Regions from separate parts of the Spirillospora sp. CA-128828 genome, predicted to be linked through region 1. Evidence: predicted binding sites of a transcription regulator. Region 1 holds the regulator's gene; each other region holds the start of a gene.
What was found. Region 1 encodes HrcA, which represses chaperone genes, less so after heat shock. Its sites were predicted from a motif close to TTGGCACTCTCNNNNNGAGAGTGCCAA; they were not measured.
Positions count from the first base shown of each region.

Region 2: groES (co-chaperone GroES) is a predicted target of HrcA. The motif match lies at 5,656-5,682, and genes of this name have one in related genera.
Region 3: groL (chaperonin GroEL) is a predicted target of HrcA. The motif match lies at 2,833-2,859, and genes of this name have one in related genera.

Region 1 is NZ_CP191986.1:2,946,927-2,956,791, forward strand. Features, by position in the region: gene lepA (translation elongation factor 4) at 1-1,540, shown strand, start outside; gene ACQPXG_RS14700 (DUF4870 domain-containing protein) at 1,544-1,891, opposite strand; gene ACQPXG_RS14705 (hypothetical protein) at 2,194-3,600, opposite strand; gene ACQPXG_RS14710 (hypothetical protein) at 3,687-4,652, opposite strand; gene ACQPXG_RS14715 (hypothetical protein) at 4,809-5,249, shown strand; gene hemW (radical SAM family heme chaperone HemW) at 5,289-6,497, shown strand; gene ACQPXG_RS14725 (DUF3097 domain-containing protein) at 6,511-7,323, opposite strand; gene hrcA (heat-inducible transcriptional repressor HrcA) at 7,528-8,538, shown strand; gene dnaJ (molecular chaperone DnaJ) at 8,539-9,675, shown strand; gene ACQPXG_RS14740 (16S rRNA (uracil(1498)-N(3))-methyltransferase) at 9,772-9,865, shown strand, end outside.
Region 2 is NZ_CP191986.1:8,684,347-8,694,211, forward strand. Features, by position in the region: gene guaB (IMP dehydrogenase) at 1-1,173, opposite strand, end outside; gene ACQPXG_RS41615 (DUF5319 domain-containing protein) at 1,429-1,815, shown strand; gene ACQPXG_RS41620 (hypothetical protein) at 1,812-2,597, opposite strand; gene ACQPXG_RS41625 (sigma-70 family RNA polymerase sigma factor) at 2,594-3,229, opposite strand; gene groL (chaperonin GroEL) at 3,506-5,134, opposite strand; gene groES (co-chaperone GroES) at 5,222-5,530, opposite strand; gene ACQPXG_RS41640 (class I SAM-dependent methyltransferase) at 5,801-7,015, shown strand; gene ACQPXG_RS41645 (apolipoprotein A1/A4/E domain-containing protein) at 7,643-9,292, shown strand; gene ACQPXG_RS41650 (aminoglycoside phosphotransferase family protein) at 9,480-9,865, shown strand, end outside.
Region 3 is NZ_CP191986.1:1,306,636-1,316,500, reverse strand. Features, by position in the region: gene ACQPXG_RS06840 (phospholipid scramblase-related protein) at 1-161, opposite strand, end outside; gene ACQPXG_RS06835 (phospholipid scramblase-related protein) at 234-818, opposite strand; gene groL (chaperonin GroEL) at 1,071-2,702, opposite strand; gene ACQPXG_RS06825 (hypothetical protein) at 3,038-3,439, opposite strand; gene ACQPXG_RS06820 (hypothetical protein) at 3,620-4,687, opposite strand; gene ACQPXG_RS06815 (MoaD/ThiS family protein) at 4,986-5,261, opposite strand; gene thrC (threonine synthase) at 5,275-6,519, opposite strand; SAM riboswitch class I at 6,535-6,676, opposite strand; gene ACQPXG_RS06805 (cation diffusion facilitator family transporter) at 6,771-7,730, opposite strand; gene ACQPXG_RS06800 (alpha,alpha-trehalose-phosphate synthase (UDP-forming)) at 7,840-9,333, shown strand; gene ACQPXG_RS06795 (sulfotransferase family protein) at 9,413-9,865, opposite strand, start outside.

The sequences.
Region 1 (9,865 bases):
CGCGTGCGAGGGCGCCGTCCTGCTGGTGGACGCGGCGCAGGGCATCGAGGCGCAGACGCTCGCGAACCTGTACCTGGCCCTTGAGGCGGACCTGCACCTGATCCCCGTCCTGAACAAGATCGACCTGCCGGCGGCGCAGCCGGAGAAGTACGCCGAGGAGCTCGCCGGGATCATCGGCTGCGACCCGTCGGACGTGCTGCGCGTGTCCGGCAAGACGGGCGAGGGCGTCCGCGAGCTGCTCGACAAGATCGTCGAGGAGGTGCCGGCGCCGGTCGGCGCCCCCGACGGCCCCGCCCGGGCGCTGATCTTCGACTCGGTGTACGACACCTACCGCGGCGTCGTCACCTACGTCCGGATCATGGACGGGCATCTGTCGCGCCGCGAGAAGAGCCTGATGATGTCGACCGGGGCCGCGCACGAGACCCTGGAGGTCGGCGTGATCTCCCCGGAGCCGAAGCCCGTGCAGGGCCTCGGCGTCGGCGAGGTCGGCTACCTGATCACCGGCGTGAAGGACGTCCGGCAGGCGCGGGTCGGCGACACCGTGACCATCGCGTCCCGCCCGGCGCCCGAGGCGCTCGGCGGCTACCGCGACCCGAAGCCGATGGTGTTCTCAGGCCTGTACCCGGTGGACGGCGACCAGTACCCCGAGCTGCGCGACGCGCTCGACAAGCTGCGGCTGAACGACGCCGCGCTGGTCTACGAGCCGGAGACGTCGGCGGCGCTCGGCTTCGGGTTCCGCTGCGGGTTCCTCGGCCTGCTGCACATGGAGATCGTCCGTGAGCGGCTGGAGCGCGAGTTCGGCCTGTCGCTCATCTCGACGGCGCCGAACGTCGTCTACCGGGTGGTCATGGAGGACGGTACCGAGCACACCGTCACCAACCCCAGCGAGTTCCCCGAGGGCAAGATCGGCACGGTGTACGAGCCGGTGGTGCGGGCGACCCTGCTGTCCCCGTCCGAGCACATCGGCGCGATCATGGAGCTGTGCCAGGGCCGCCGCGGCGTGCTGCTCGGCATGGACTACCTGTCGGAGGACCGCGTCGAGATCCGCTACACGCTGCCGCTCGCCGAGATCATCTTCGACTTCTTCGACCAGCTGAAGTCCCGGACCCGCGGGTACGCCTCGCTCGACTACGAGCCCAGTGGCGAGCAGGAGGCCGACCTGGTGAAGGTCGACATCCTGCTGCAGGGCGAGTCGGTGGACGCGTTCAGCCAGATCGTCCACAAGGACAAGTCCCGCGAGTACGGCCTGATGATGACGGCCAAGCTCAAGGAGCTCATCCCGCGGCAGCAGTACGAGGTGCCCATCCAGGCCGCGATCGGGGCCCGCATCATCGCCCGTGAGAACATCCGCGCCATCCGCAAGGACGTCCTCGCCAAGTGCTACGGCGGCGACATCTCCCGCAAGCGCAAGCTTCTGGAGAAGCAGAAGGAGGGCAAGAAGCGGATGAAGACCATCGGCCGGGTGGACGTCCCGCAGGAGGCGTTCGTCGCCGCCCTCTCCACCGGCGGGGGCGGCGACGCCGACAAGGGCAAGAAGTAGCCGCTACTTCAGCAGGGGCCAGGCCACCGCGGACGGGACGCGGCGGAACTCGCCGCGGTTGGCGGCCCTCCCCGCGTACACGAGGAAGAACATCACCACGGCCGTGAAGAGCAGCGGCACCCAGATGAAGAACTCGACGGCCAGCGACAGCGCCCCGAAGACGATCCAGACGGCGATGGCGGCGATGCCCATGTTGAGGCCCTGCGCGGCGTGCCTGCGCACGAACGGCGAGCGGGCCTTGCCGAGGTAGACGACGGCCGGTGCGATGGCGCCGACGAGGAACTGACCCACGTACGCCATGAGCGACCACGTCTTGTCGTCGTCGGTGACGGGGCCGAAGTGCTCAGGCATCGGGGCGCCGGCTCCGCCCTGAGACTGCTGCTGCCAGCCCGGGCCGGGCTGGGGCTGCTGTGGCTGCTGCTGCCAGGCGCTGCCAGGCTGCTGCCAGGGTGACGGTTGCTGCTGCCACGGGGGCTGTTGTCCCTGGCCGGGCGACGGAGGAGGCCCGTAGGCCATGGCGAAGGTCCTCTCAGGGTTCGCTGTGCGAGCTATTGGCGAAGTGTATGACTCCTTGGACGCCCTCGGAGTTCGCACAGGTTCCCTTTGTAGACCGGCCTGTGACCGTTTCGGGCCACGGCCGGCCTACAGGCGGCTCAGGGGTGCCAGAGGACGGCGGATGGGGCGGCCTGGGTGAGAGTGACCGACCCGTTCCACCCGATGGACGAAGCCTGCGGCAGGTACGAGTCGTCCAGGAAGAAGCCCCTGTTGATGGACGTGACCGTGGCGGGCGCGCCGTTGTCACCGGATCCGGTCGGACGGCGAATGGCCTCGATGCTCGCGATGTCGGAGACCGCCGTCCCCTCGGGCAGTTCGACGGTGGTCGCGACGGCGCCGTCACGATCGATCGACCAGGTCGGCTCGTCGTGGTCGGAGCGGTACAGCGTGGACGGGGCGGACTTGAGCCTGACGCCGAGCGCCACCCCCGGTACCGACCCGGTCCCGGTCGCCGCGCCGGTCGTCTTGGCGAACTCCACGAACAGGTACGTGCGCTGGTCGCCGACCTCGCGCGTCGCGGGATCGGACGGGTTCTCGATCTTCCCCTCGCGCACCATCTCCTGTGCCGCGATGCGGTACGTCCACGGCTCGCGGTCCATGACGACCTCGCGGGCACGCCCGTCCGGACGCGTCCGGGAGGCGTCGAGCAGGAAGCGCAGCGGAGGATCGGGCGAGATCACGTCGCACATGTTGTTGTTCTGGGTGCAGGTCTGCAGCACCGGGTGGTCGCCCTCGTAGCGGCCGGTGAACTTCAAGGTCAGGTGCATGGGCGCCTGGTAGACCGCGGTGCCGTCCACACGTCGGCCGGCCGCGTCGACCTCGACCCGGTAGATCCATTCGATGTCGGTCGTCCGGCCCCAGCGGGCCATCAGCGCGGGCGTGTCGGTGCCGCCGTCCTCGTTGCTCCACACCACCGAGTACTCGATGATCTGGTGCCCGGGCGTGGCGGCGGGACGGGTCTCGTGCCAGGCGATCAGCGGGGTGTCGGTCGTGGCGTTCTGGTACGGGTCGCCGAACGGCCAGCCGGTCCGGCCCACGACGACGGGCGCGTGCCGCAGGGCGAGCGCGTCCGCCGCCGGCATGCGGACCTGGGGGCGCCGGAGGGTGACACGGCGGGCGGCGGGCGCGCTGCCCTGTGCGAAGCGCAGCGTCACCGTGTGGCGGCCCTTTCCGACATGCCCGAGCCCGAGGCTGCGGGGCGTCGGGTCGGACGAGGGGACGACGAGGTCGGTCACGTGGCGTCCGTCCACGGCGATCGACACGACGGCCGACTCGGCGCCCTTGCGGACCCACGAGACGCCGGGAGCGGACGCGGTGAAGGAGATCAGGGCCTCGCCGTCCCGGCGGGCGGTGAACGGCAGCGACCGGGCGGGGCCGCCGCGGTGGACGCTGATCGTGCCGGGCGGCCCGGCGGCGTCGGCGGGGGAGGCGGTGAGGGCGAGGGGAGCACCGGCGAGGGCGGCGCCGGTCACGGCGAGCACGGCATGACGCGCACGGCTTCTCATGATCGGCGAACCTAGGGCGGCGGGGTTGCGTTCCGATGACGGCGCGGTCGCCCGTGGGTGTCGGGTTCGTGTGCGTCAGGAACCGGTCACAGCGGCGCGAGCGCCGCCGGCGGCCCAAGGGACACGCCGGTGAACCGTTCCGCCGCGCCCGGCCAGTCCGGTTCCCGGAGGGGAGCGCCGGCGGAGCGGAGGGAGCCGGACCGGCCCGCCCTTTCGGAGGGTGCGGGGTGTCCCCCCACAGGAAACGGATCCGGTTCGTAGAGGGTCAGCCCCGAGGCGGCCAGCCGGACGGTCCTGCCCCGCCGGACGATGTCGTGGTCGAGTTCCCGCAGCAGCGCGACGACGTCGCCGGCGGGCTCGTCGAGCAGGTCGACGCCGTCCAGCCGGAACCGCATCTCGGGGTTGCCGCTCCACCCGGGCGCCCGCGTCCCGCAGATCTCGGCGAGCCGTTCCACGCCGTTCTCGTCCCGGCCGGTGGACAGCGCCAGCGTCCCGCGCCCCACCCGCACGCTGCGGTGCCCGGCCCACCCGCAGAGGAACGACGACTTCGGCGGACGGGTGCCGCAGCGCCGCGAGACCGCGTCGAGGGTCGTCCAGGCGTCCGCCGCCCGCGTGGAGAACAGCAGGTTCGCGTCGGGCAGCAGCGCCCCGCGGCCGGGCTCCAGCGTGACGACGAACGGCGGCACCCGGCCGGGGAACCGCGCGGGGTCGGCCTCCCCGAGGGTGACGATGCCCTCCCAGGCGACCGGGTCGTCGACCGCGAACCAGGTGATCGCGGCTTCGACGCCGAACTCGCGGAACGTCGCGTCGGTCAGCCGCTCGGCGACCGCCTCCCGCAGCCCCTCGGCCGTCTCGGCGAGCCTGCGGTGCCACCACGCCGGCTCCGGATCGGACCGTCCGCCCGCCGACCAGCGCGTCCCCGCCCCGGTGAACTCCGAACGCCGCTCGCCGCCCGCGTCGTCCACCACCGTCCAGTGCCACCCGCCCGGCTCACCGCACAGCAGGACCCGCACGGGCACACGCCCCCCGCCACCCGCACCCTCGTTCCGCATCCCGACGACCTTATCGACCCAAGTGGGCCGCCACGCTCCATTCCGGCCGTGTCACCTGCGACACGGCGATGGCCCCCGGCACGGATGCGTTCGCGGGTACGGTCGTACGGGTACGGTGCCTGATCAAGCGACCCGGACCGACCTCGCGGAGGTAGCGTGACCCAGCCCGAGCAGGTTCTGCGTTCCGCGAAGGAACGGGAGACGGTGAACGGCGCCGTCCGCGCGCTGCGTTCCGCCGCGCCCGCGGGCTGGGAGCGGCTGGACTTCGAGTTCCGCGCGACGGTCGGCATCGACAGCGCCTCCTTCGAGGTCGAGGGCCCGGACGGCGGGCGCCGCACGGCCCTGCCGCCCGGCCAGGCCGTCGGGAAGATGGACGAGCTGCGCCGCGTCATGTACCGCGCCGACAAGGGCGCCTGGTTCACCGCGCGCCTCCAGGTCGAGCGCTCCGGCCATTTCAGCGCCGAGTTCGACTACGACGGCGAGCCCGACTTCACCCCGCCGCTCGCCCCGTCCGCCTACGCCCTGGACCTCGACCGGTTCCCGCGGGCGGAGGAGCACATCCCGGACTGGCTCCGCGGCAAGCTCGCGGAGACCTGACCGGACGGAGCAGGCGGCGAGGCGGGGCAGACTTGAGGGGTGCCCTCGACTCTTCCCGATGGTGATCCCGTACCGGCGGACGGTGCGCTGCCAGGCGGCGCCCTCGCCGGCCTGGGCCAGCGGCCCTTCGCCTTCTACGTGCATGTGCCGTTCTGCGTGACGCGCTGCGGATACTGCGACTTCAACACGTACACGGCGACGGAGCTGGGGCCGGGCGCGAGCCGCGATTCGTACGCCGACACCGCCATCGGGGAGGTCCGCATGGCGCGGCGTGTCCTCGGGGACGTGGACCTGCCCGTCGAGACGGTCTTCGTGGGCGGTGGCACACCGACGCTGCTGCCGCCGGAGGATCTGGGCCGCGTCCTGGCCGCGATCGACGCCGAGTTCGGGCTCGCTCCAGGTGCGGAGGTCACGACGGAGGCGAACCCCGAGTCGGTGGACGAGGCGTACGTCCACCGTCTGCGTGAGCAAGGGTTCACGCGCGTCTCGTACGGCATGCAGAGCGCGCGCGAGCACATCCTGGCCGTCCTGGAGCGCACGCACACGCCCGGACGCGTTCCGCAGGTCGTCGAGTGGACGCGCAAGGCGGGCTTCGAGCACATCAACCTCGACCTCATCTACGGGACGCCAGGGGAGACCGACGACGACTGGAGGGCCTCTCTGGAGGCGGCCTTGGCGGCGGAGCCCGACCACGTGTCGGCGTACGCGCTCATCGTCGAGGAGGGCACCCGCCTGGCGGCACAGGTCAAACGCGGCGAGCTGACCGCTCCGGACGACGACGCCATGGCCGACCGCTATCTGATCGCCGACGAGCTGCTCGAAGCCCACGGCCTGCACTGGTACGAGATCTCCAACTGGGCCGCCGACCCCCGCGCCGCCTGCCGGCACAACATGCTCTATTGGACGGGCGCCGACTGGTGGGGTGTCGGCCCGGGCGCGCACAGTCACGTCGGCGGGACGCGCTGGTGGAACGTCAAACACCCCGCCGCGTACGCCGCCCGCCTGGCCGAGGGCACCACGCCCGCGCACGCCAGGGAGATCCTGGACGCCGAGGACCGCCGCTTCGAGCGCATCATGCTCGAACTCCGCCTGGCCCAGGGCTGCCCGGCGAACCTCCTCGACGACAAGGCCGCCCGCAGAGCGATCGACGACGGCCTGATCGAACGCGCCCCCTACGACCGGGGCCGCGCCGTCCTGACCCGACGCGGCCGCCTCCTGGCCGACGCCGTCCTCCACACCCTGACCTGACCGGCCCCCGCGACTAGCCGGCGACGAAGTCGATCAGCTCTTCCACCCGGCCGAGGAGGGCCGGTTCCAGATCGGTGTAGGTGTTGACCGAGGCGAGGATGCGTTTCCAGGCCGCGCCCGTGTCGTCGCCCCAGCCGAGTTCGGCCACGACGCCCTCTTTCCAGGAGATGCCGCGCGGGATGCGGGGCCAGGCGCGGATGCCGACGGCCGCGGGCTTGACGGCCTCCCATATGTCGATGAACGGGTGACCGGTGACGAGGACGTGCGGCGACGTGACCTGCGCCGCGATCCTGGACTCCTTGGACCCTTCCACCAGATGGTCGACGAGGACGCCGAGTCGGCGCTCCTCGTCCGGGGCGAACTCCTCGACGATGGCGGGCAGGTCGTCCACGCCTTCGAGGTACTCCACGACGACGCCCTCGACCCGCAGGTCGTGGCCCCAGATCTTCTCGGCCAGCTCCGCGTCGTGGACGCCCTCCACGTAGATGCGGCTCTCCTTGGCCACCCGTGCCCGCAGGCCCTCGACGGCGACGGACCCGGACGCCGAGCGCGCCGGGCCCCTCGGCGCGGCGCCCGGCCTGACCAGGGTGACCGGCTCGCCGTCGATGAGGAACCCGGACTTGGTCAGCGGGAACACCCGGCGCTTGCCGAACCGGTCCTCCAGGGTGACGCCGAACTTGTCGCAGCCGACGACGGCCCCGCAGAAGCCGCTGCCGGGGTCCTCGGCCACCAGTCCCGGCTCCGCCGGGACCTCGGGGATCTGTCCCTTGCGGGGCCTGCGCCAGTCGCCGGCCAGCACGTCGTTTCCGTAGTTCTTACTCCGCACGGGTCCGCACATTAACCCGGCGGGAGGCCCGGGCGGCGTCGTCCCTCGTCTCCCGGCGTGGCGTCCGCGCCCGATACGGATAGGATCGCGCAGCCATGCGGGGAGTGCGCGGGCGCTCCAGCCGAGCCCTCCGGGCCGTAGACTTGGCACTCGGGAGTAAGGAGTGCCAGTTGCACGGGCCGGCCGGACGAAGGAGGTGACAACGTGCTGGACGACCGGAAACTCGCGGTCCTGCGCGCCATCGTCGAGGACTACGTCTCCACCAACGAGCCGGTGGGCTCCAAGGCGCTGGCGGACCGGCACAACCTCGGCGTGTCGCCGGCGACCATCCGCAACGACATGGCGGTGCTGGAGGAGCAGGGCTACATCGCCCAGCCGCACACCAGCGCCGGGCGCGTCCCCACCGACAAGGGCTACCGGCTGTTCGTCGACCGGCTGTCCACGATCAAGCCGCTGTCGGTCGCCGAGCGCCGCGCGATCGAGACGTTCCTGTCCGGCGCGTACGACCTCGACGACGTCGTCGGCCGGACGGTGCGGCTGCTGGCGCAGCTGACCCGGCAGGTCGCGGTGGTCCAGTACCCGTCGCTGACCCGCTCGTCGGTGCGGCACGTGGAGCTGGTCCCCGTCGCGGAGGGGCGGCTGCTGCTCGTCCTGATCACCGACACCGGCCGGGTGGAGCAGCGCGTCATCGAGACCGGGTCGATCTCCGAGGAATCGATCGGGCACCTGCGGGCGTTGCTCAACACGTGCCTGGACGGGCTCGGGCTCGGCGACGTCCCGGCCGCCGTCGCGGACCTGCCCGACAAGGTGGGGCCGGACGACCGGCCGATCGCGGCGGCGGTCCTGTCCGTCCTGCTGGAGACACTCGTCGAGAAGCACGAGGAGAAGATCGTCTTCGCCGGGGCGGCCAACCTCGCCGCCGTGGACTTCTCGCAGAGCCTGCGGGAGGTGCTGGTGGCGCTGGAGGAGCAGGTCGTCCTGATGCGGCTGCTCGGCGAGACCGGCGACTCCTCTACAGTTACGGTGCGGATCGGCACCGAGAACCCCGACCTGGGGCTCAGATCGACCTCGGTGGTCGCCGCCGACTACGGGGTGGGCGATCTCACCTTGGCCCGGCTTGGAGTTCTCGGGCCTACACGCATGGATTACCCCAGCACGATGGGAGCGGTACGGGCAGTGGCACGCTACGTGGGACAGATCCTGGCGGGGTCGTAAGTGGCGAACGACTACTACGCGACCCTGGGCGTCCGGCGGGACGCCAGCGCCGACGAGGTCAAGAGGGCCTACCGCCGGCTCGCGCGGGAACTCCACCCGGACGTCAACCCGGATCCGGAGACGCAGGAGAAGTTCAAGGAGATCACCCAGGCGTACGAGGTGCTCTCCGATCCGAAGAAGCGCGAGATGTACGACCTCGGCGCGGATCCGTTCGCGTCCGCGGGCGGTCCGGGGGCCGGCGGGTTCGGCGGCGCCGGATTCCCGTTCAGCGACATCATGGACGCCTTCTTCGGCACCGCGACGTCGCGGGGCCCGCGGTCGCGGGCCCGCCGCGGCCGGAACGCGACGCTGCGGGTCGAGCTCGACCTCGGCGAGACCGCGTTCGGCACGACCCGGGAGCTGTCCATCGACACCGCGGTCGCCTGCACCACCTGCGAGGGTTCGGGCTGCGCGCCCGGCACCCATCCGGAGACCTGCGAGACGTGCCACGGCCGCGGCGAGGTGCAGCAGGTCCAGCGCTCCTTCCTCGGCCAGGTCATGACGGCCCGGCCGTGCCCTGCGTGCGGCGGGTTCGGCTCGGTGATCCGCAACCCGTGCACCGAGTGCTCCGGCGACGGCCGGGTCCGCACCCGGCGCACCGTCAAGGTCAAGATCCCGGCCGGCGTGGAGAACGGCATCCACATCCAGCTCGCCGGCGAGGGCGAGGTCGGCCCCGGCGGCGGCCCGCCCGGCGACCTGTTCCTGGAGATCGTGGAGAAGCCGCACCCGATCTTCGAGCGGGAGGGCGACGACCTGCACTGCACGGTCGAGATCCCGATGACGGCGGCGGCGCTCGGCACCAGCGTCACGATCGAGACACTGGACGCGGCCGAGAGCGTCGACATCAAGCCCGGCACGCAGTCGGGGCAGGTCATCACGCTCTACAACCGGGGCGTCCGGCACCTCAACGAGAGCGGCCGCGGCGACCTGATGATCCACGTGAACGTGGAGACGCCGAACCGGCTGGACGAGGAGCAGGAGGAGCTCCTGCGCCGCCTCGCGGCCCTGCGCGGCGAGGAACGCCCCCCGGGCAAGTTCGCCCCCGGGCAGCGCAGCGGCGTGTTCTCCCGCATAAAGGACGTGTTCAACCAGCACTGAAGCGCAGTGGCGGCGGCCTACCAGGAGGGCCGCCGCGGCGATTCGGAGCATCCGGGGGGCCCAGATGAACCCCGCACATGAACCGGGAGTGCGCGCATGAGTCCGCCGGTCTTCCTCGCGGGGACGGACGCGCTCGAACGCGACCGGGTCCTGCTGGACGGGCCCGAAGGGCGGCACGCCGCGGCGGTGC
Region 2 (9,865 bases), 3.9 Mb from region 1:
GCCGCGGTACGACTTGTACTGCTTGCCGTGGACGAAGATCAGCTCGCCCGGCGACTCCTCGATGCCGGCGAGCAGGCTGCCGAGCATCACCGTGTCGGCGCCCGCGACCAGGGCCTTGGCGATGTCGCCGGAGTACTGCAGGCCGCCGTCCCCGATCACCGGGACCCCGGCCTCCTTCGCCGCGCGCGCCGACTCGAAGATCGCGGTGATCTGCGGGACGCCGACGCCGGCGACGATGCGGGTGGTGCAGATCGAGCCGGGTCCGACGCCGACCTTGATCGCGTCGGCGCCGGCGTCCACCAGGACCTTCGCGCCCGCGTAGGTGGCGACGTTGCCGCCGACGACCTGGACGGACGAGTTCCCCTTGATCGTGGCGATCGTGTCGGCGACGCCCTTGGAGTGCCCGTGCGCCGTGTCCACGATGATCACGTCGGTGCCGGCCTCGATGAGGGCCCGGGCGCGCCGGATGGCGTCGTCGCCGACGCCTACGGCCGCGGCGACGAGCAGCCGGCCGTCCGCGTCCTTGGTGGAGTCGGGGTACTGCTCGCTCTTGGTGAAGTCCTTGGTGGTGATCAGGCCGTTGAGCCGGCCGTCGGCGTCCACGATCGGGAGCTTCTCGACCTTGTTGCCCGCCAGCAGCCGGAACGCGTCCTCCCGCGACACGCCCACCGGGGCGGTGATCAGGGGCATCGGCGTCATGACCTCGCGCACCGGACGGGACAGGTCCGACTCGAAGCGCATGTCGCGGTTCGTCACGATGCCGACCAGCACGCCCCGCACGTCGGTGACCGGCACGCCCGAGATGCGGTAGCGGGCGCAGAGCTCCTCGACGTCGGCGAGGGTCGCGTCCGGGAGGCAGGTGACCGGGTTGGTGATCATCCCGGACTCGGACCGCTTGACCCGGTCGGCCTCCTCGGCCTGCTCCTCGATCGACATGTTGCGGTGCAGGACGCCGATGCCGCCCTGCCGTGCCATCGCGATCGCCGTCCGGGACTCGGTGACGGTGTCCATCGCCGCCGAGACGAGCGGGATCCGCAGCGAGATGTCGCGGGTGAGCCGGGTCGTGGTGTCGGCCTCGCCGGGCTGCAGATCGGAGTAGCCCGGCAGCAGGAGCACGTCGTCGAAGGTCAGGCCCTGCGGAAGGAACTTGTCGGGCTCGGCGGCGGGGATCATGACAACCTTCCCGTGGTGGTGGCGGGCATCGGGCCAGGTCACGTGGACCCTGTTCCCATGGTAGGGGCTGGGGCCCACGGCCGGACGGGCTCTTGCGCACGGCGGGGACGTGGTCTTGATGACACCTCGCAACAAGCAGAACGGTCCTGTACATTCCCGGCTTCCGCGCACGCCGCGTGAATGTTCGCGCACAGATTCGCGCAAGGAGGAGACCGGGGGTGCACCTGCCGGGGCGTCCCGCAGTAGCGTGGGGGTGTGCACGACGACGCACCGCTCGACCCGTTCGCCGGGGACCCGGAGGATCCTGCGGCGGCGCTCGGCGACCCGGACGACACCGCTCCGCTCAGCGTGACGGAGCGGGAGGACGTGCTGGCCGACCTCGCCGACCTGGAGGTCTTCCGTGCACTGCTGGAGCCGCTCGGAGTGCGCGGCCTCACCGTCGACTGCGGCGACTGCGGCAAGCTCCACTACATCGACTGGGACCTGCTGCACGGCAACCTGCGCCACCTGCTGGACCAGGGCCTCCCCCGCGTACACGAGCCCGCCCTCTCCCCCGACCCCGTCGACTACGTGAGCTGGGAGTACGCCCGCGGCTACGTCGACGGCGTGATCGACAGCGAAGAGGGCCGCGACGAGAACTAGCCGCCGTCGGGGGGCCGGTCGCCGAGGGCGCGTTTCTGCGCTTCCCGGCGCAGGTCGTCCAGGAGGCGGCGGGGGTCGTCTTCGCTGGCGGTGTCGGGTCTTGTGGAAGGCGCGGAGTTCACCGCCGGAGCGGGGGCCCTTTCGGAGCGGTCGGGACGGCGCGGAATCGTGCGCTCCAGACGACGCTTGATGCGCCCGGCGTCAGGGGAGCCGGACGGCTTGCGCGCCGTGGGGCCACCGGGTTCCGGCGCCGGGCGGACGGGAGGCCGCTTACGGCCGGGAAGGTCCGCGTCCGTGTCCGCGGTGGCCCGGTCCGCGTCGTCCGACACGCCGGAAGTGCTCGGCACCGGGGAGGCGGCGGTGCGGTCGGCGACGCCGCCGCCCGCCGCCGCGACGCCGCTGCTGGCGAGGACGGCACCGGCCACCCCCAGGGCGACGATGGTGCGCGGCCCGCGGCGGCGAGGGCCGGACGGCGGGGGCGGGGCCGTCTCGGGACCGGGGTCCTGGTCGTCCACGTCGGTGATCAGTGCGCTCAGCAGCCGCACGGCCGGGTCGCGGTCGTCGGCGCGCCCCGGGTCCGGGAGGCGGGGGCGTCCGGTCTCGGGACGTGCCGCGGAACCGGCGGCGCGCCGCGCCAGCGACTCGATCAGCTCGTCCGTGCGGCGCACCGCGCCGAGGTCGGCCGGAAGGCCCGTGGCCGGCGCCGGGGAGTCGCCGGGATGCGAAGGCTCGGCCGGATCCGGGGCGCCCTGCAGGCCGGTGAGGGGGCCTCGCTCCGTCAAGCGATCGACTCCTCTCTGGCCATCGCACGGAGCCGGGCGAGCGCCCGGTGCTGCGCGACGCGTACCGCCCCCGCGGACATGCCCAGCACGTTACCGGTCTCCTCCGCCGACAGACCCGCGACGACGCGCAGCAGCACCAGTTCGCGCTGGTGCTCGGGCAGCCGGGTGAGCAGGTCGCGGGCGCGCTGCGCCTCGATGTAGCGCACCACCGTCTCCTCGGGCCCCGGACGGTCGTCCGGGCCGTCCGGCAGGTCCTCGGTGGGCACCGCCGCGCGGACCGCGCTGCGCAGCGCGTCCGCGATCTTGTGCGCGGCGATGCCGAACACGAACGACGCGAAGGGACGGCCCATGTCCCGGTAGCGGGGCAGGGCCGACAGGACGGCGATGCAGACCTCCTGGGCCACGTCGTCGGCGATGTGGTACTGCCCCGAGACCCGTCCGAGCCGCGCCCGGCAGTACCGGACGATCATGGGGCGGACCTCGGCGATGAGCCCCTCGATGGCGCCGGGGTCGCCCTGCACGGCGCGGTTCGTCAGCTCCTTGAGGTCGCCGTCGCCCGCGTCCGCCGCGCGCAGCGCGCGGGCCGGTGGAGGGGCCGGCCCTCCCGAGGGTTCGGCAGCGCGCGCGGTCATGGTCCCGGCGTAGCATCCCTCGGTCACGTCAAGCATGATGCCCAGCACCCCCGGGCGTGTCTCCACTGTCCTCTACAACGGAATGGTCACAGTGCGGGAATGGCCCTGCGGATACTACGCAGTGTGATCGCGATACTGCCAGATGTCGTGAAATCTGCCCGGCGGGCACAAGTCTTCACGGAAGCCGCGATCTCAGAAACGGGCGAGACCCCCGCCCGGATGGACGGGGGTCTCGCCGACGCACTCCGGACGGAGGACCCGTCCGGCAGGGCGATCTCAGTGGCCGTGACCGTGGCCGTGCCCGTGACCGCCGCCGGCGGCCTCCTCGGGCTCCTCCGGCTTTTCGACCACGAGCGCCTCGGTGGTGAGCAGCATGCCCGCGATGGAGGCGGCGTTGGTGACCGCCGAACGCGTGACCTTCACCGGGTCGATGACGCCCTGGGCGATCAGGTCGCCGTACTCGTTCGTCGCGGCGTTGAAGCCGTGGCCGGACTGCAGGGCCTGCACCTTGGAGACGACGACGTAGCCCTCCTGGCCGGCGTTCTCGGAGATCCAGCGAAGCGGCTCCGACAGTGCCTTGCGGACGGCCTCGGCACCGGTGGCCTCGTCGCCGGACAGGCCGAGGGACTCGAAGCCCTCCTTGCCGACGTGCACCAGCGCACTGCCGCCGCCGGAGACGATGCCCTCCTCGATCGCCGCGCGGGTCGCCGAGATGGCGTCCTCCAGGCGGTGCTTCTTCTCCTTCAGCTCCACCTCGGTGGCGGCGCCGACGCGAAGCACGCAGACGCCGCCCGCCAGCTTGGCCAGGCGCTCCTGCAGCTTCTCGCGGTCCCAGTCGGAGTCGCTGTTCTCGATCTCGACCTTGATCTGGTTGACCCGGGCCGTGATCTCGTCCGCGGAGCCCTCACCGTCGACGACGGTGGTGGCGTCCTTGGTGACGGTGATCCGGCGGGCGCGGCCGAGGTCCTCCAGCCCGATGGAGTCGAGCTTGAGGCCGATGGCCTCGCTGACGACCTGGCCGCCGGTCAGGGTGGCCATGTCGCCGAGCATCGCCTTGCGGCGGTCGCCGAAGCCCGGCGCCTTCACCGCGACGGACAGGAACGTGCCGCGGATCTTGTTGGCGACGAGCAGCGCCAGGGCCTCGCCCTCGACGTCCTCGGCCACCACGAGCAGCGGCTTCTTGGTCTGCGCGACCTTCTCGGCCAGCGGCAGGAACTCCTGCACATTGGAGATCTTGCCGTCCACGATGAGCACGTAGGCGTCCTCCAGGACGGCCTCCATGCGCTCGTGGTCGGTGACCATGTGCGGCGACAGGTAGCCCTTGTCGAACTGGAGGCCCTCGGTGAACTCCAGTTCGAGGCCCATGGTGTGGGCCTCCTCGACGGTGATGACGCCGTCCTTGCCGACCTTGTCGAACGCCTCGGCGATCAGCTCGCCGATCTGCGGGTCCTGCGCGGAGATGGTCGCGACGTGCGCGATCTCGCCCTTCTCGCCGACCTCGCGGGCCGACTTGCGCAGCTGGTCGGAGACGTACTGGGCCGCCGCGTCGATGCCGCGCTTGAGGGCGAGCGGCGACGCGCCGGCCGCCACGTTGCGGGTGCCCTCGCGGACCAGCGCCTGCGCGAGGACGGTCGCCGTGGTGGTGCCGTCGCCCGCGATGTCGTTGGTCTTGGTCGCCACTTCCTTGGCGAGCTGGGCCCCGAGGTTCTCGTAGGGGTCCTCCAGCTCCACCTCGCGGGCGATGGTGACGCCGTCGTTGGTGATCGTCGGCGCGCCGAACTTCTTGTCGATGACGACGTTGCGGCCGCGCGGGCCGATCGTCACCTTGACGGCGTCCGCGAGAGCGTTGACGCCGCGCTCAAGAGCCCGGCGAGCGTCCTCCTCGAACTCCAGGATCTTCGCCATGCGGATACTCCTCTTTCACGCGATCCGCCCCGGCCGGTCCGCCGAAGGCGGCGCCGACCGGGGCGGGTGCATCACGATCTCGGTGATTTACTTCTCGATGACCGCGAGCACGTCGCGGGCCGAGAGAACGAGGTACTCCTCGTTGTTGTACTTGACCTCGGTGCCGCCGTACTTGCTGTAGAGCACGACCTCGCCGACCTTGACGTCGACGGGGACGCGCTCGCCCTTGTCGTCGACGCGACCCGGGCCAACGGCAAGGACGGTGCCCTCCTGGGGCTTCTCCTTGGCGGTGTCCGGGATCACCAGGCCCGACGCGGTGGTGGTCTCGGCCTCAAGCGGCTGGACGACAATGCGGTCCTCAAGCGGCTTGAGAACAACCTTGGTGGCGGTCGTCACGATCTGACCTCCCCTTCGATTGGTCCTCGGCTCGGCCACGGAGTGACCGGCCAGCACATGTGACAGAAGAGGCGACCCTGGACCGGCCTGCCGTCGCGGGTGCCAGACCGACCTTCGTCGCTGTGTTGGCACTCTCGCTAGGAGAGTGCCAGTCATGGAGACTATTCCGTGCCCGTTGACCCGTCAACACGAACACGGACGCACCACCAGTGAACCTCAGCCCGCCAAGGCTGGACTCCGCGTCCCTCAGGACGGGGAGGATGTCGGCCTATGGACATCGCGTCGCTACAGAGTCTTCTCACCATCTCCGGCCAAGCGGTTCTCGCTGAGGCCGCCGACGCGGACGTGAGCGAGGACAATCTGCTGGCGACGTCGTCCCGGCTACGCAAGAGGCATGATCCCGCGCTCGTTTCGGCGGCGCTCACGCAGGTGCGGTTGCGGCAGCGGGCGCGGGTCAAGTTCGGCGCGGACGCCGACCGTATGTACTTCACCCCAGCGGGGCTGGAGCAGGCGACCCGGGCGAGTGTGGCTGCCTACCGTGCGGAACGGTTCGCGGACCGCCTGCCTGGTGCGCGTGTGCTGGAAATGGGATGCGGCATAGGGGCCGACCTCATCGCCCGAGCGCGCGCGGGGCTCTCCGGGGAGGGCGTGGACCTCGACCCACTGACGGTTGAGGTGGCGCGGGCCAACGTGACCGCTTTCGGATTGAACGCCGCCGTCCGGGTGGGTGATGCGACGGAAGAGGACCCGTCAGGCTTCGACGCGTTCTTCGCCGATCCCGGACGCCGTACAGCGCGAGGCCGGGTCTTCGACCCTCGTTCGTACGAGCCGCCACTCGATGTCGTCCTCGGCATGGCCCACCGGGTGCCCGCCGCGTGCGTGAAGGTCGCACCTGGCATCCCTCATGAGGCCGTCCCGGCCCACGCAGAGGCCGAGTGGGTGTCGGTAAACGGCGACGTGAAGGAAGTCGCTCTGTGGCTCGGCGAACTCGCCGGCGACGTGGATCGGCGGGCCACTCTGCTCTCGTCCGACACCGATCCCCAGGTGTGGACGCTGACTCCGCAAGGGCTGGACGTCCCGGACGTGCGCGCATGGGGCCGCTACCTGTACGAGCCAGACGGAGCCGTAATCCGCGCCCATCTGGTCGGCGAGGTCGCAGGGCTGGTCGACGGCGGCTTGGCGGACCCGCACATCGCCTACATCACATCGGATGAGTTGCGCCCGACGCCGTTCGCCGCCGCCTACGAGATAGAGGACGTGATGCCGTTCTCGGTCAAGCGGCTGCGCGCGGAGCTGCGCCGCCGCGAGGTCGGCGTGCTGACGGTCAAGAAGCGCGGCTCGGCCGTCGACGTCGACCGGCTCCGCCGCGATCTCGGCTTCGGCGGACGCCGCACGGGACGCGGCGCGAACGAGCTGACCCTGGTGGTGACGCGTGTCGCACGCGATCCGGTCGCGCTGCTCACCCGCCCCGTCCGGGCGGCCTGACCCGCCCGGGGGGAGCGGCCGGCCGGCAACCTGCCCAAAGATCTTCCACTCGGCGGGGCATCACAAAGGGGGGCCGGGCGACGCGCCATGGCGGTGCAAATCATCGGGGTTTTCCGGCATTGCGTTCACCAGCGATTGCGGGCGCCCGGCAAGGGCGCGATGCGGCACGGGAATCGGCGCGCCGCGATCAACATGACCGGAAACACCAAGGCGGGTTCAGCAGCCGGGACTCCGGCGCCCCTTAAAGCCTCCCGAAATTGCCCGGAACCCGCGGCTAGGCATCACTTCCCCAGCACACGCGTCGCCGGGCCGTACCCACCGGCCAGTGCGGGAACTGCCGATGTTGGACGAGATGTACGGACAGAACGCCGGGCACGGCCGTCCCAGTTCCCGTACGCCCACGGCATCCAACCCCATGATCGCGGCAATAGCCGCAAAGCGCGGAAATTACAACGCGTCCGGCGATTCCGTGCTATCCACGCCAGCCGGATAACAGGCGCATTCCGCAGAACTCACAATCTTCTCTGCTACCCGTTTTAGCGGCGCTCAACACGCACTACAGTGGCCACCTCAGAGATTCATTTGCCGTGCGTCATTTCGTCGCGCCGGCACACGAAGGAGCATCGGGTGGAAACGAATCACAACTTCCTGCAGACGGGGGGTCAACCGGTCTCGGATCGGATGCGGGAGTTGCTCGCCCGTGCGGCGCAGGACCACGTCTATGAACAGCGCTCACAGGGTCAGGTCCTGGACGAGATTCGCCAGCGGCTGGAAGGCATGGAGTGGCTGCTCCGCGAGGTCCGTGAGCGGGAGCTCACCGGGCTGACCGGGCAGATCGAGAGCGTCCGCGGGCAGGTCGACGAACTGTCCGGCAAGCCCCCGGAATGGGCCGAAGGACTGGCCGAGCACATCGAGGCGTTCGGCGAGCGGGTCAAGCCCGTCGCCGAACTGCCCGCGCTGTGGGCCGACGTCGGCGTCGTCGCCGAGAACGTCGACGAGGGACTGACCCGCATCCAGGCCGTCCTCGACTCCGCGCAGCAGATCACCGACGCCACGCACCAGGCGTCGCAGCGCATGGACGAGATGACCAAGCGGCTGGACAAGCTCCAGGGCAGCATGGAGGCCGCGTCCGTCCGCTTCAACCGGCTCGACAAGTCGCTGGCGGAGCTCGGGCACCGGTCCGAGCGGCTCGAGCACTCGATCAACGGGGTCACGGCACGGGTCGACCAGGCGCTCGGCGAGATGGCCGAGCGGATGGAGCAGGGTCTTGAGGCGGTCAACGGCCGGGTCGAGGGCGTCGGCGGCCGGCTCGACGGCCTGGACGGGCGGCTGGACGGCGTGGACGGCCGCCTCGAAGGGCTGTCCGGCAAGCTGGACGGCCTGGACGGCCGGTTCGAGGGCATCGACGGCCGCATCGACGGGGTCGGCGAGCGGATCAGCCGGCTGCCCGCCACGCTGGAGATCGCCGAGCTGCACCGGCTGCTGAACGAGCTCGCGCAGCGTCCGGCGGCCGAGTACGGCGACCGGTTCGACGCGCTGGAGAAGCACCTCGCCGAGGCGGTCGACCCGCTGATCGAGGAGCTGCGCGCCAGGCCGGACCGCGACGAGGTCAAGGCGACCATGTCGCAGATCGCCGAGACGGCCTACAGCGACGTCGCCAAGCGCATGGACGAGTTCTCCCGCCGGTTCGAGGACGTGCACGACGACGTCCGCAAGCGCATCGAGAACATCCACGAGGAGGTCACCAAGAGGGTCGACAGCGCACTGGAGGAATTCACCACGCAGGTCGACATCGTCTCCCGCCGCGTCGAGTCGGTGCATTCCGACGTCACCAAGCAGGTCGAGTCCGTGCACAACGAGGTGGCGCGCCAGGTCAGCGGCGTCCACGACGACTTCGGCAAGCGGATCGGCGACATCCACGAGGACGTCACGCGGCAGGTCGGCAGCATCCACGAGGACGTCTCCAAGCAGGTCGGCAACATGCAGGAGGACGTCGCCCGTCAGGTCGGCGGTGTCCACGCCGAATTCGCCCGACGCGTGGAGAACATGCAGGACGAGGCCGGACGGCGCGCCGACGCCGCGCAGGCCGAGTTCGCCAAGCGCTTCTCCCACGTCGAGGACGAGGTCGGCCGCAAGATGGACGGCGTCCATGACGATGTCTCCAAGCAGGTCAACGCGGTGCACGAGGACGTGCTGAAGCGGTTGTCCACTCTTGAGGAGACAATGCTCGCCCTGGCCGAGGCGCTACTGCGTCCCCGCCGCGAGGCGAAGGACTGACCCGACCGGGTGGGGCCCGGCGCGGGCCCCACCCGGCCGCATTTGAATACCCAACAGAATCTGAGGCGTTTGTCCGGCATTACACCGGGACGACCGAAGGTGCTTTTACACGTCACCCCGATGACGTGCATTTTGTTACGTTCCGTCTTCGCAAAATCACTCCCAATACCCTTCGGAATCCGTTTTCATGGATCAGGTGACCCACACACCGGCTCCCTGCCTGCCGACCGGCGCCCCGCCCGGGCACACCACCCTGCGCTGGGTGGAGGAGTGCCTCGGCAAGGGCGCGGAGGTCCGCATGGTGCGGCCCCTCGCCGGCGGCGCCGCACACGCCAACCACGCCCTCCTCGTCGAAAGCCGCTCCGGCGAGGCGCACCGCCTCGTGCTGCGCCGCTGGACGTCCCACCACGCCGTCCCCGCGCGCCGCTCCTACGGCGACACCGAGTTCTCCCCCGAGCGCGAGATCGCCGCGCTGGCGCTGCTCGCCGGCTGCGAGATCCCCACGCCGTCCCTGGTCGCCGCCGACCCCGCGGGCGCCTACTGCGACGTCCCCGCCCTGCTCATCTCCCGGCT
Region 3 (9,865 bases), 1.6 Mb from region 1:
AACACGCCCCGCATGACCGCGTTGCCTCCCTGGTCGTCCGTCGGCGCCGCGATGGCAAGGACGGCGCCGTCACCGTCCAGCACCTTGTACCGCGACTTGGCGAACGGTCCCCGTCGAGGCTGCTCGACCCTGAGCGTGGAGGAACTGAAAGGGTCGCCCATGCATTCTCCTAGCCTCGTCGCCGGCGAGTCATGCCGGCCCTTACGGTACGCGAAAGTCCTTCGGCCGGCGGGCTATCCGATCGGCCAGTCCTTGCCTTCGTACAGCATGAGATCGATCGCCAGCGGCGCCGCGACCACCAGTACGCGGAGCGGATCGGCGAGGGGCTGGTAGATCTCCACCGAGTACCGGTCGGCGGTTGTCAGTATTTCGGTGGCCACGCCTTTCCATCTCTTCTCCACCTGCGCGACGTGGTTGCCGTAGGCGTCCAGTGCGGCGAACTTGCGGCCGAGCCGATTGCCGTCCAGCCGACCGACGAGACCTCCCGACGCGTCCAGAAGCGTGTACTCGTACAGCTTCTTGTTCTGCAGTGCCCCGATCTGACCACCCTCGGGAGTGCACACCCGGGTGCTTCTCGCGTTCTGCTTCTCCACCACCAGGAGCGGCACGCCCTGCGCGTTCTCGACATGGACGGTGCGGCCGGCATCACTACCACCGAATGCGGTCCTGACCGTCTGGCGGAGCACGGAGACGTCCCGCTCCTCCGCGGTCGCGAGCAGCGTGCCCTGACCGTCATACACCCGGTACCGAGAACGCGCCGCCGGGGCGCCGCGGGGCTGATCGACGCGCAGAACCGAGGAATTGAAGAGGTCCGTCATGGATCCGCATGATGGCAGGTCTCCAGGACGGGACGACCGAGTGGAAACCCCCGGCAACGCGGACGATCGGGCGCTGCCCCGGCGCCCACCGGATGGATTCCGATCCGGGCCGTGGGAGGCCCCAGACCTGGAACGAGCAGGCGCCCTTCACCGCGGCCATGGCGGGGTCGGATGGCGGACACCCGAGCATGCGAAAGGGGCGGTTCCGGTTGGAACCGCCCCTTCAGCTGCCCGTGGGAGCTGGGAACTCGCTCAGAAGTCCATGCCTCCCATGCCGCCGGACGGGTCGCCCGCCGGGGCCGGGTTCTTCTCGGGCTTCTCGGCGATGACGGCCTCGGTGGTCAGGAACAGCGCGGCGATCGACGAGGCGTTCTGCAGCGCGGACCGGGTCACCTTGGCCGGGTCGAGGATGCCCGACTCGAACATGTTGACGTAGTCGCCGGTGGCGGCGTTCAGGCCCTCACCCGGGGTCAGGTTGCGGACCCGCTCCACCACGACGCCGCCCTCGAGGCCGGCGTTCACGGCGATCTGCTTCAGCGGCTCCTCCAGAGCGCGCTTGACGATGTTGGCACCTGTGGCCTCGTCGCCCGCGAGCTCCAGCTTGTCGAACGCCTTGGTGCCGGCCTGCAGCAGCGCGACGCCACCGCCGGGGACGATGCCCTCCTCGACCGCGGCCTTGGCGTTGCGGACGGCGTCCTCGATGCGGTGCTTGCGCTCCTTGAGCTCGACCTCCGTCGCGGCACCGGCCTTGATGACCGCGACACCGCCCGCGAGCTTCGCCAGGCGCTCCTGGAGCTTCTCGCGGTCGTAGTCGGAGTCGGTGTTGTCGATCTCGGTGCGGATCTGGTTGACCCGGCCCGCGATCTCGTTGGCGTCACCGGCGCCGTCCACGATGGTGGTCTCGTCCTTGGTGATGACGACCTTGCGGGCGCGGCCCAGCATGTCGGTCGTGGTGTTCTCCAGCTTGAGACCCACGTCCTCGCTGATGACCTGGCCGCCGGTCAGCGTGGCGATGTCGCCCAGCATGGCCTTGCGGCGGTCGCCGAAGCCCGGCGCCTTCACGGCCACGGACTTGAAGATCCCGCGGATCTTGTTGACGACCAGGGTGGCCAGCGCCTCGCCCTCGACGTCCTCCGCGATGATCAGCAGCGGCTTGCCGGACTGCATGACGCCCTCAAGGACGGGCAGCAGGTCCTTGTTGGCCGAGGCCTTGCCCTGAACGATCAGGATGTACGGGTCCTCTAGGGTCGCCTCCATCCGCTCGGGGTCGGTCACGAAGTAGTGCGAGATGTAGCCCTTGTCGAAGCGCATCCCCTCGGTCAGTTCGAGCTCCAGACCGAAGGTCTGGCTCTCCTCGACCGTGATGACGCCTTCCTTGCCGACCTTGTCCATCGCCTCGGCGATCATCTCGCCGATCTGCGGGTCACCCGCGGAGATGGACGCCGTGGAGGCGATCTGCTCCTTGGTCTCCACGTCCTTGGCGAGCTTGGACAGCTCCTCGCTGACCCGCTCGACCGCGGCCTCGATGCCGCGCTTCAGCGACATCGGGTTCGCGCCGGCCGCCACGTTGCGCAGCCCCTCGCGCACCAGCGCCTGGGCCAGCACGGTCGCCGTGGTGGTGCCGTCACCCGCGACGTCGTCGGTCTTCTTCGCTACTTCCTTGACGAGCTCCGCGCCGATCTTCTCCCACGCGTCCTCGAGCTCGATCTCCTTGGCGATCGACACACCGTCGTTGGTGATCGTGGGGGCGCCCCACTTCTTCTCCAGCACGACGTTGCGGCCCTTGGGACCAAGGGTCACCTTCACGGCGTCGGCGAGCTGGTTCATGCCGCGCTCGAGACCGCGGCGGGCCTCTTCGTCGAACGCGATCATCTTTGCAGCCATAGGCTCCAGTCCTCCCGGAACAAGGTGGCTTAGACGGATCGAGCCGACGCCCGCGACGGACGGCCCCGCCGACGACTGCCATTCCGCCGCCGGACTGAGACCTCATCGCCCCGACCCAGACTGTGTGAAGTTGTCACTCTCCACAGCAGAGTGCCAACCGTTTGTTTAGCACTCTACCCTGCCGAGTGCAAGCACCACACATCCCCACCCGGGGTGTCTCCCCGCCTGCCCGGACCGGCCCTGACCAGGGTGCCGCCGCGGTGGACGCCGATGGACGCGGTGGCCCGTGCTGGACAGCCTCGTGCCGAGGCCGAGCGACTCACTTTGAAGCTGTCTCAGCCGACTCCGCAGGGGGCGCTGTTGACCGTGGAGATGTCGCTGCCGGGGAAGGCGAAGTAGTCGTGGGTCGTCATGCCGGCCAGGGCGAGGGCGAGGACGGAGAACAAGACCAACGGGAAGCAGACGAGCCGCGCCCAGAGAGGGGAACGGGCGCCGGCCACGAGGACCGCCACCGCGAGGACGAGAACCAGCGCCGAGGTCGCGAGGACGCCGATGGGGAGCCATGCGCCGTAGCCGTGGCTCCAGTGCGCGGCGGCGCGATCGTGCAGGCAGTCGAACTCGCGGGCTCGGTCGGCGCGGCCCTGAAGAGCGGACATGCCCCAAAAGCCGAGAACGCACAAGGCGGCAAGGGCCGGGGCGAGCGCGCCCAGCCAACGCCACAGGGTCCCTTTCATCATTCGGGGGATCCTAGGGGGACCGCACACCGTGGTGCCGTGGTCACGTAACGGCGGGCCCCGCGTTCCATGTACTTTGCGGGGCCCACCACCGCTGTCGAGGTGAGATGGGAAGGCCGCTCCGGATTCGATGCGCGAGTCCGGAGCGGCCGTTGTGCTTCGGTGCCCCCTAGGAGCTGCGGGTTACCGCTTGTTCGACTCCTGCTCGGACCCCGACACCGCGTTGACCACGGTGTTGCCCTTGCCGTCGTAGAGCTTGGTGGAGATGTCGCCGGTCTTCACCGACTTGTTCCCGACGATGGCGACCGCGCGCGGCGACGCGGTGAAGTTCGTGAAGATGGCGTCGCCAGGGCCTTTCTCGCTGACGCGCACGGGGCCGTTCTGGCCGACGGCCGCCTTCTTCACCGCGTGGATGTTCACCTCCTTGGGGTCCGGGTTCGAGGCCCGCCGCTGCGCCGACTGCGGGGCGGCCTGCTCCGCACCCTGCTGCGGGGCGGCCTGCTGAGCGTCCTGCTGGGGCGCCGCCTGCTCCGCACCCTGCTGCTGCGCGGCCTGCTGGGCGTCCTGCTGCGGGGCCGCCTGCTCGGCACCCTGCTGGGGCGCGTTCTGCTGAGCGTCCTGCTGCTGCGCGGCCTGCTGAGCGTCCTGCTGCGGGGCCGCCTGCTCCGCACCCTGCTGCTGCGGGGCCGCCTGCTCCGCACCCTGCTGCTGCGCGGCCTGCTGGGCGTCCTGCTGCGGGGCCGCCTGCTCGGCACCCTGCTGGGGCGCGTTCTGCTGAGCGTCCTGCTGCTGCGCGGCCTGCTGAGCGTCCTGCTGCGGCGCGGCCTGCTCCGCACCCTGCTGCGGGGCCGCCTGCAGCGTGTCCTGCTGCGGGGCGGCCTGCTGCTCACCCTGCATCGGCGCGGCCTGCTCGTGGGAGCCCTTGCCGTGACCCTTCTTGGTCGACTCCTGCTCGGCGCCCTCGATGCTGGTGACGGCCGTGTTGTGCTTCCCGCCGTGGAGAGTCGTGGTGATGTCGCCGGTCTTCACCGGCTTGTTGCCGATCACCGGCTTGGCGTGGGGCGACTTGACGATGTCCGTGAACATCAGGTCGCCCGGGCCCTTCTCGCTGACGTACGTGGGGCCGTTGTGCCCGACGTACGCCTTCTCCACCGCGTAGAAGTTGATGTCCGCCATGGCCGAGGGAGCCGCGAGGACTGCCGCCCCCATCGCTATTCCGGACACGGCCACCGTGCGCAAAATGCGCTTCATGCCTTTCCTCACTCTCGTAAGCCTGATCGACGCCCTGTGGAGCGCCACTCCGGCTTCAATCTTCCAGGAAGAAGCAATTGTGAAACACAAGCGTTGGAGAGGTCGTCACCAAGATCAAGTAGCGGCCTTCGATTTAACTAAAGCTTTTCCCATGCGTGTTTCAGGGCGATCGGCGAAACAATTAGCCAGGTCCAGCCGTCAACCGGGCATTTCCGTCGCAAGAAAGTCAGAGATTCGCCCGGTGTGCATGGAAAAGCCCCGGCACGATGGACGTGCCGGGGCTTGGGGCGAAAACGTGTCAGCCGCCCGCTACGGCGGGGATGATGGAGATCTGGACGCCTTCCGGAGTCGGGGTGTCGAGGCCGTCGGCGAAGCGGACGTCCTCGTCGCCGACGTACACGTTCACGAAGCGGCGGATCTTGCCGGCGTCGTCCAGGATGCGCGCGGAGATGCCGGAGTAACCGGCCTCCAGATCGGCGACGACGGCGCGCAGGGTGGCGCCCTCGGCCTTCACCTCGGACTCGCCACCGGTGTAGGTCCGCAGGATCGTCGGAATTCGCACGGAAACGCTCATGGTGCTCCTTTTCTCAGGCGAGGCCGGCGGCGCGGAACGCGTCCAGGGACGGGGCGATGTTCGCGCTCGGCGCGACGACCGGGGCGACGGCGTCCAGCGTCTTCAGTCCGTCCCCGGAGTTGATGATCACTGTTTCGGCGGACGGGTCGAGGGTGCCGTTCTCGATGAGCTTGCGGAGCGTCGCGACCGTGACGCCGCCCGCGGTCTCGCCGAAGATGCCCTCGGTGCGGGCGAGCAGCCGGATGCCCTCGACGACCTGCTCGTCGGTGACGTCCTCGACGGCGCCGCCGGTGCGGCGGGTGACGTCCAGGACGTAGGGGCCGTCGGCCGGGTTGCCGATGGCGAGGGACTTGGCGATCGTGTCGGGCTTCACCGGACGGATGACGTCGTGCCCGGCCTTGAACGCGGCGGCGACGGGGTCGCAGCCGGCGGCCTGGGCGCCGAAGACGCGGTACGGCTTGTCCTCGACCAGGCCCAGCTTGATCAGCTCCTGGAAGGCCTTGTCGATCTTGGTGAGCTGGGAGCCGGACGCGACCGGGACGACGATCTGGTCCGGCAGCCGCCAGCCGAGCTGCTCGGCGATCTCGTAGCCGAGCGTCTTGGAGCCCTCGGCGTAGTACGGGCGGACGTTGACGTTCACGAACGCCCAGTCGTCCTGCTCGCCGGCGATCTCCGAGGCGAGGCGGTTCACGTCGTCGTAGTTGCCGTCGACCGTCACGAACGTCCCGCCGTACACGGCCGTCGTGATGATCTTCTGGGATTCTAGGTCGGACGGGACGAACACCGCGCTGCGGATGCCGGCGCGGGACGCCGCGGCGGCGACGGCGTTGGCCAGGTTCCCGGTGGACGGGCAGGCCAGCACCTTGAAGCCCAGCTCGCGGGCCGCGGCCAGCGCGACGGCGACGACGCGGTCCTTGAACGAGTGGGTCGGGTTGCCGCTGTCGTCCTTCACCCACAGGCTCTGCAGGCCGAGGCTCTCCGCGAGGTTGTCCGCGCGGACGAGGCGGGTCAGGCCCGGCTCGGTGTTGGGCGTGTCCGCGACGTTGGACGGGACGGGCAGCAGCCCGCGGTACCGCCAGATGTTGCGGGGCCCGGACTCGATGCCGGCCCTGGTGACGCCCTCGAAGTCGTAGGCGATCTCCAGGGGGCCGAAACACTCCTCGCAGGCGTAGAAGGGCCCGAGGTCGCGGGTGGAGCTGCATTCGCGACAGACGAGGGCGGTAGCCGGTCCGAGGTCTGTGGCAGGCGTGAGTGCCATGAAGCGAGGCCTTTCTCCCCATCTTCCCTGCGCCACCTTGGTCGCAGGCCGGAGTTGGCACCATCTCCCGGCCGGCCTCGCAGGATCGCGAGCGCGCGTCAGCCGGGTGGTTGCCGGGGCTTCACAGGGCCGGTCCCTCCACCCCTCTGGATGAGCGGTATTCAGTTGTGAGAACGAGCAGTTTGAACTCGTATGCGTGACTTTACATGAACTGACCGGATGCCAGACAGGCGGGTCCACCGATTGAGACGTTACCCGGGTGAGTTCTTGATCACGCGGTCGACGCCTAGCGGGACGGTGCGCTGGGTGGGGTCGAGGAACACGTGCCGGACGATCGGGAGCCGCTCCCGGAGCCGCCGGTCGATCTCGCCGGCGACGTCCTCGGCCTGGTCGGCGCTGATGTCGTCGGAGAAGTTGACCTTGGCGGCGACGAGGATCTGCTCGGGGCCGAAGTGCATGGTGAGCAGCTCGTCCACGCCGGTCACACCGGCGGTGCGGAGGATCTCGGCGCGGATGTCGCGCTGCGCGGCCGGGTCGGCCGCCTGCCCGATGAGCAGGCCCATGCTCTCCCGTCCGATCCCGAAGGCGAGGACGACGAGGAGCAGCCCGATGAGGACGGACGCGAGCCCGTCCCAGAATTCGGACCCGGTGATCTGGCGCAGCACCAGCCCGCCCGCGGCGAGCGCGAGGCCGATCATCGCGGCGGTGTCCTCGAACAGCGCGGTCTTGAACGTCACGTCGGGCGACCGCCGGACATGGTCGACGATGTCGCGGCCGTTGTCGCGGGTCTCCTTGTGCGCCTGGTAGAAGGCGCGGATCCAGGACGTCCCCTCCAGCAGCGCGCCGAGGGCGAGGACGGCGTAGGCGAGCCACACCGTCGTCCCGGTGCCGCCGTGGCCGGTCATGGTCAGGATGCCCTCGAAGATCGAGAATCCGGCGCCGGCCACGAAGATGCCGAACGCGGCGAGCAGCGACCAGAAGTACCGCTCGTTTCCGTAGCCGAAGGGGTGGCGCGGGTCGGGGGGCCGCTCGCTGCGCTGCAGGGAGGTGAAGAGGAAGCCTTGGTTGAGGGTGTCCGCCACGGAGTGCGCGCTCTCCGCGAGCATCGCGCTGGACCCGGCCAGCAGGCCGGCGAACAGCTTGGTGATCGCGAGGATGAGGTTCGCGGCACCGGCGACGAGCACGGTCTTCGTCGTCTCGGACCTGCTCATTCCGGTCGGGTACCCGCCGCACTCCCGGCTAATCGGGGCAATGCACGCAGTGACCCGCACCACGCGGGTCACTTTGAAGCGCCTCGGCCACAACTGAGACCCTGCCGGTATGAGCCAAGTGCTGGTGGCATCGAATCGGGGTCCGGTGTCGTTCTCGCTGTCGGACGACGGCGAGCTCACCATGCGGCGCGGGGGCGGCGGACTGGTGTCCGGCCTCGCCGCCGTCACGGGCGCCCCGCGCGACCCCGGCCCGTCGCGCCCGGCCGGGACGCGTTCCGAGCCGTCCGCCGAGACCCCGGACGTACTGTGGGTCTGCGCGAGCCTGGGCGAGGCCGATCGGACGGCCGCCCGCCGTTCACCGGACGGCCGCCTGGATCTCGCGGGCTACGAGACCGGCGGCGCGGCGGTACGGATGCTCGACATTCCCGCGGCCACGTTCCACCGCGCGTACAACGCCGTTGCCAACTCGACGCTGTGGTTCGTCCATCACCTTCTGTACGACACCCCGCGCAACCCGCATTTCGATGCTCGTGCCCGCCGCGACTGGCAGTCCTATGAGGCGTACAACGCGGCCTTCGCGGACGCCCTGGCACGGGACGCCGCCCAGGGAGCGAAGGCGGCGATCCAGGACTATCACTTGTCGCTGGCACCACGGATGCTGCGCGATCGTCGCCCGGACCTGAAAATCGCCCATTTCTCACACACGCCTTGGGCGCCACCCGAGTACTACAGGCTGCTCCCAGACGACATCGGCAGGCAGATCCTTCTCGGCATCCTCGGCGCCGACCACGCGGGGTTCCTCACCGAGCGATGGGCTTTGGCGTTCCTCGACTGCTGCGAACTGCTGCCCGGCGCCCGCGTCGACCGCGCCTCCCGTACGGTCACGTGGTCGGGCCACACCACGCGCGTAGGCGTGCATGGGCTCGGCGTCGACGGGACGGCTCTGCGCCAACGCGCCGCCGAACAGGACGTCGCTGAGCGGGCGCGCGCGCTGCGGGAACAAGTGGGCGACCGTCAGCTCATCGTGCGCATCGACCGGACCGAACTGTCCAAGAACATCGTGCGTGGTCTCGCCGCCTACCGTGAACTGCTCGTCAACCATCCCGAGTGGCGTGGCCGTGTGGTGCACCTGGCGTTCGCCTACCCGTCCCGGTACGACCTGCCCGAATACCGGGAGTACACGGCGGCCGTCCAGGAGATGGCCAAGCAGATCTCCGACGAGTTCGGCACGGCCGACTGGGAACCGCTGATCCTGCAGGTGAACGACGACTATCCGCGCTCCCTCGCTGCCTACGGCTTGGCGGACGTCCTGCTGGTGAACCCGATCCGTGACGGAATGAACCTCGTCGCGAAGGAGGGGCCCGTCCTGTCGGAGCAGGGCTGCGCGCTGGTGCTGTCGCGAGAGGCGGGCGCGGCGGCGGAGCTGTCCGGGGACGCGCTGATGATCAACCCCTACGACGTGTCGCAGACGGCGGAGGCCCTGCACCAGGCCCTGCTCATGCCGCGCGCCCAGCGGGCCGATCGCTGCGCCCGCCTCGCCGCCGCCGCGACCGCACTCCCCCCGCAACGCTGGTTCGCCGACCAGCTCGCCGCCCTCGACTGAGCACCGGCCGCACCGAGAGGCGGGCGCACGGTGGGTTGCGGCGTGCCGCCCTTCGGGCGTAAGGGCGACACGCCGCGGGTCAGGTGGCGGGGCTCGGGTGCTCGGCGGCGAGGAGGGACTCGACGGGGTTCGGCTCGTGGTGCTGCTTCCAGCGTTCGCGCAGCGCGGCCTTGTGCTGGGCCATGCGGCGGTGGGCGGCGGTCCGGGTGAACCGGGCGAGCTGGGACGCGGGGGGCTTCGGCAGGCCGCTCGGCTCGTAGCCGTACTCGGCGAGCCGTTCGCCGAACGCGGCCTCGGCCAGGCTGATCTCCCACGGGTCGAGGCGTTCCGCCCACGATCCGACGCGGCTGGTCGTGACGGCGTCGTGCGTGCGTCCGTGCCACTTCTTCCGGGACGGGACGATCTGCTTCGCGAGGCCCTCGGGGCGCGTCATGGCCGGGTCGAAGTCCTCGCCGAGGAACCCGCAGAGCCGGGTCACCTCGTCGGCGGGGTCGGCGACGAGCCGTTCGTACTGCAGTTCGTAGTAGGTGTC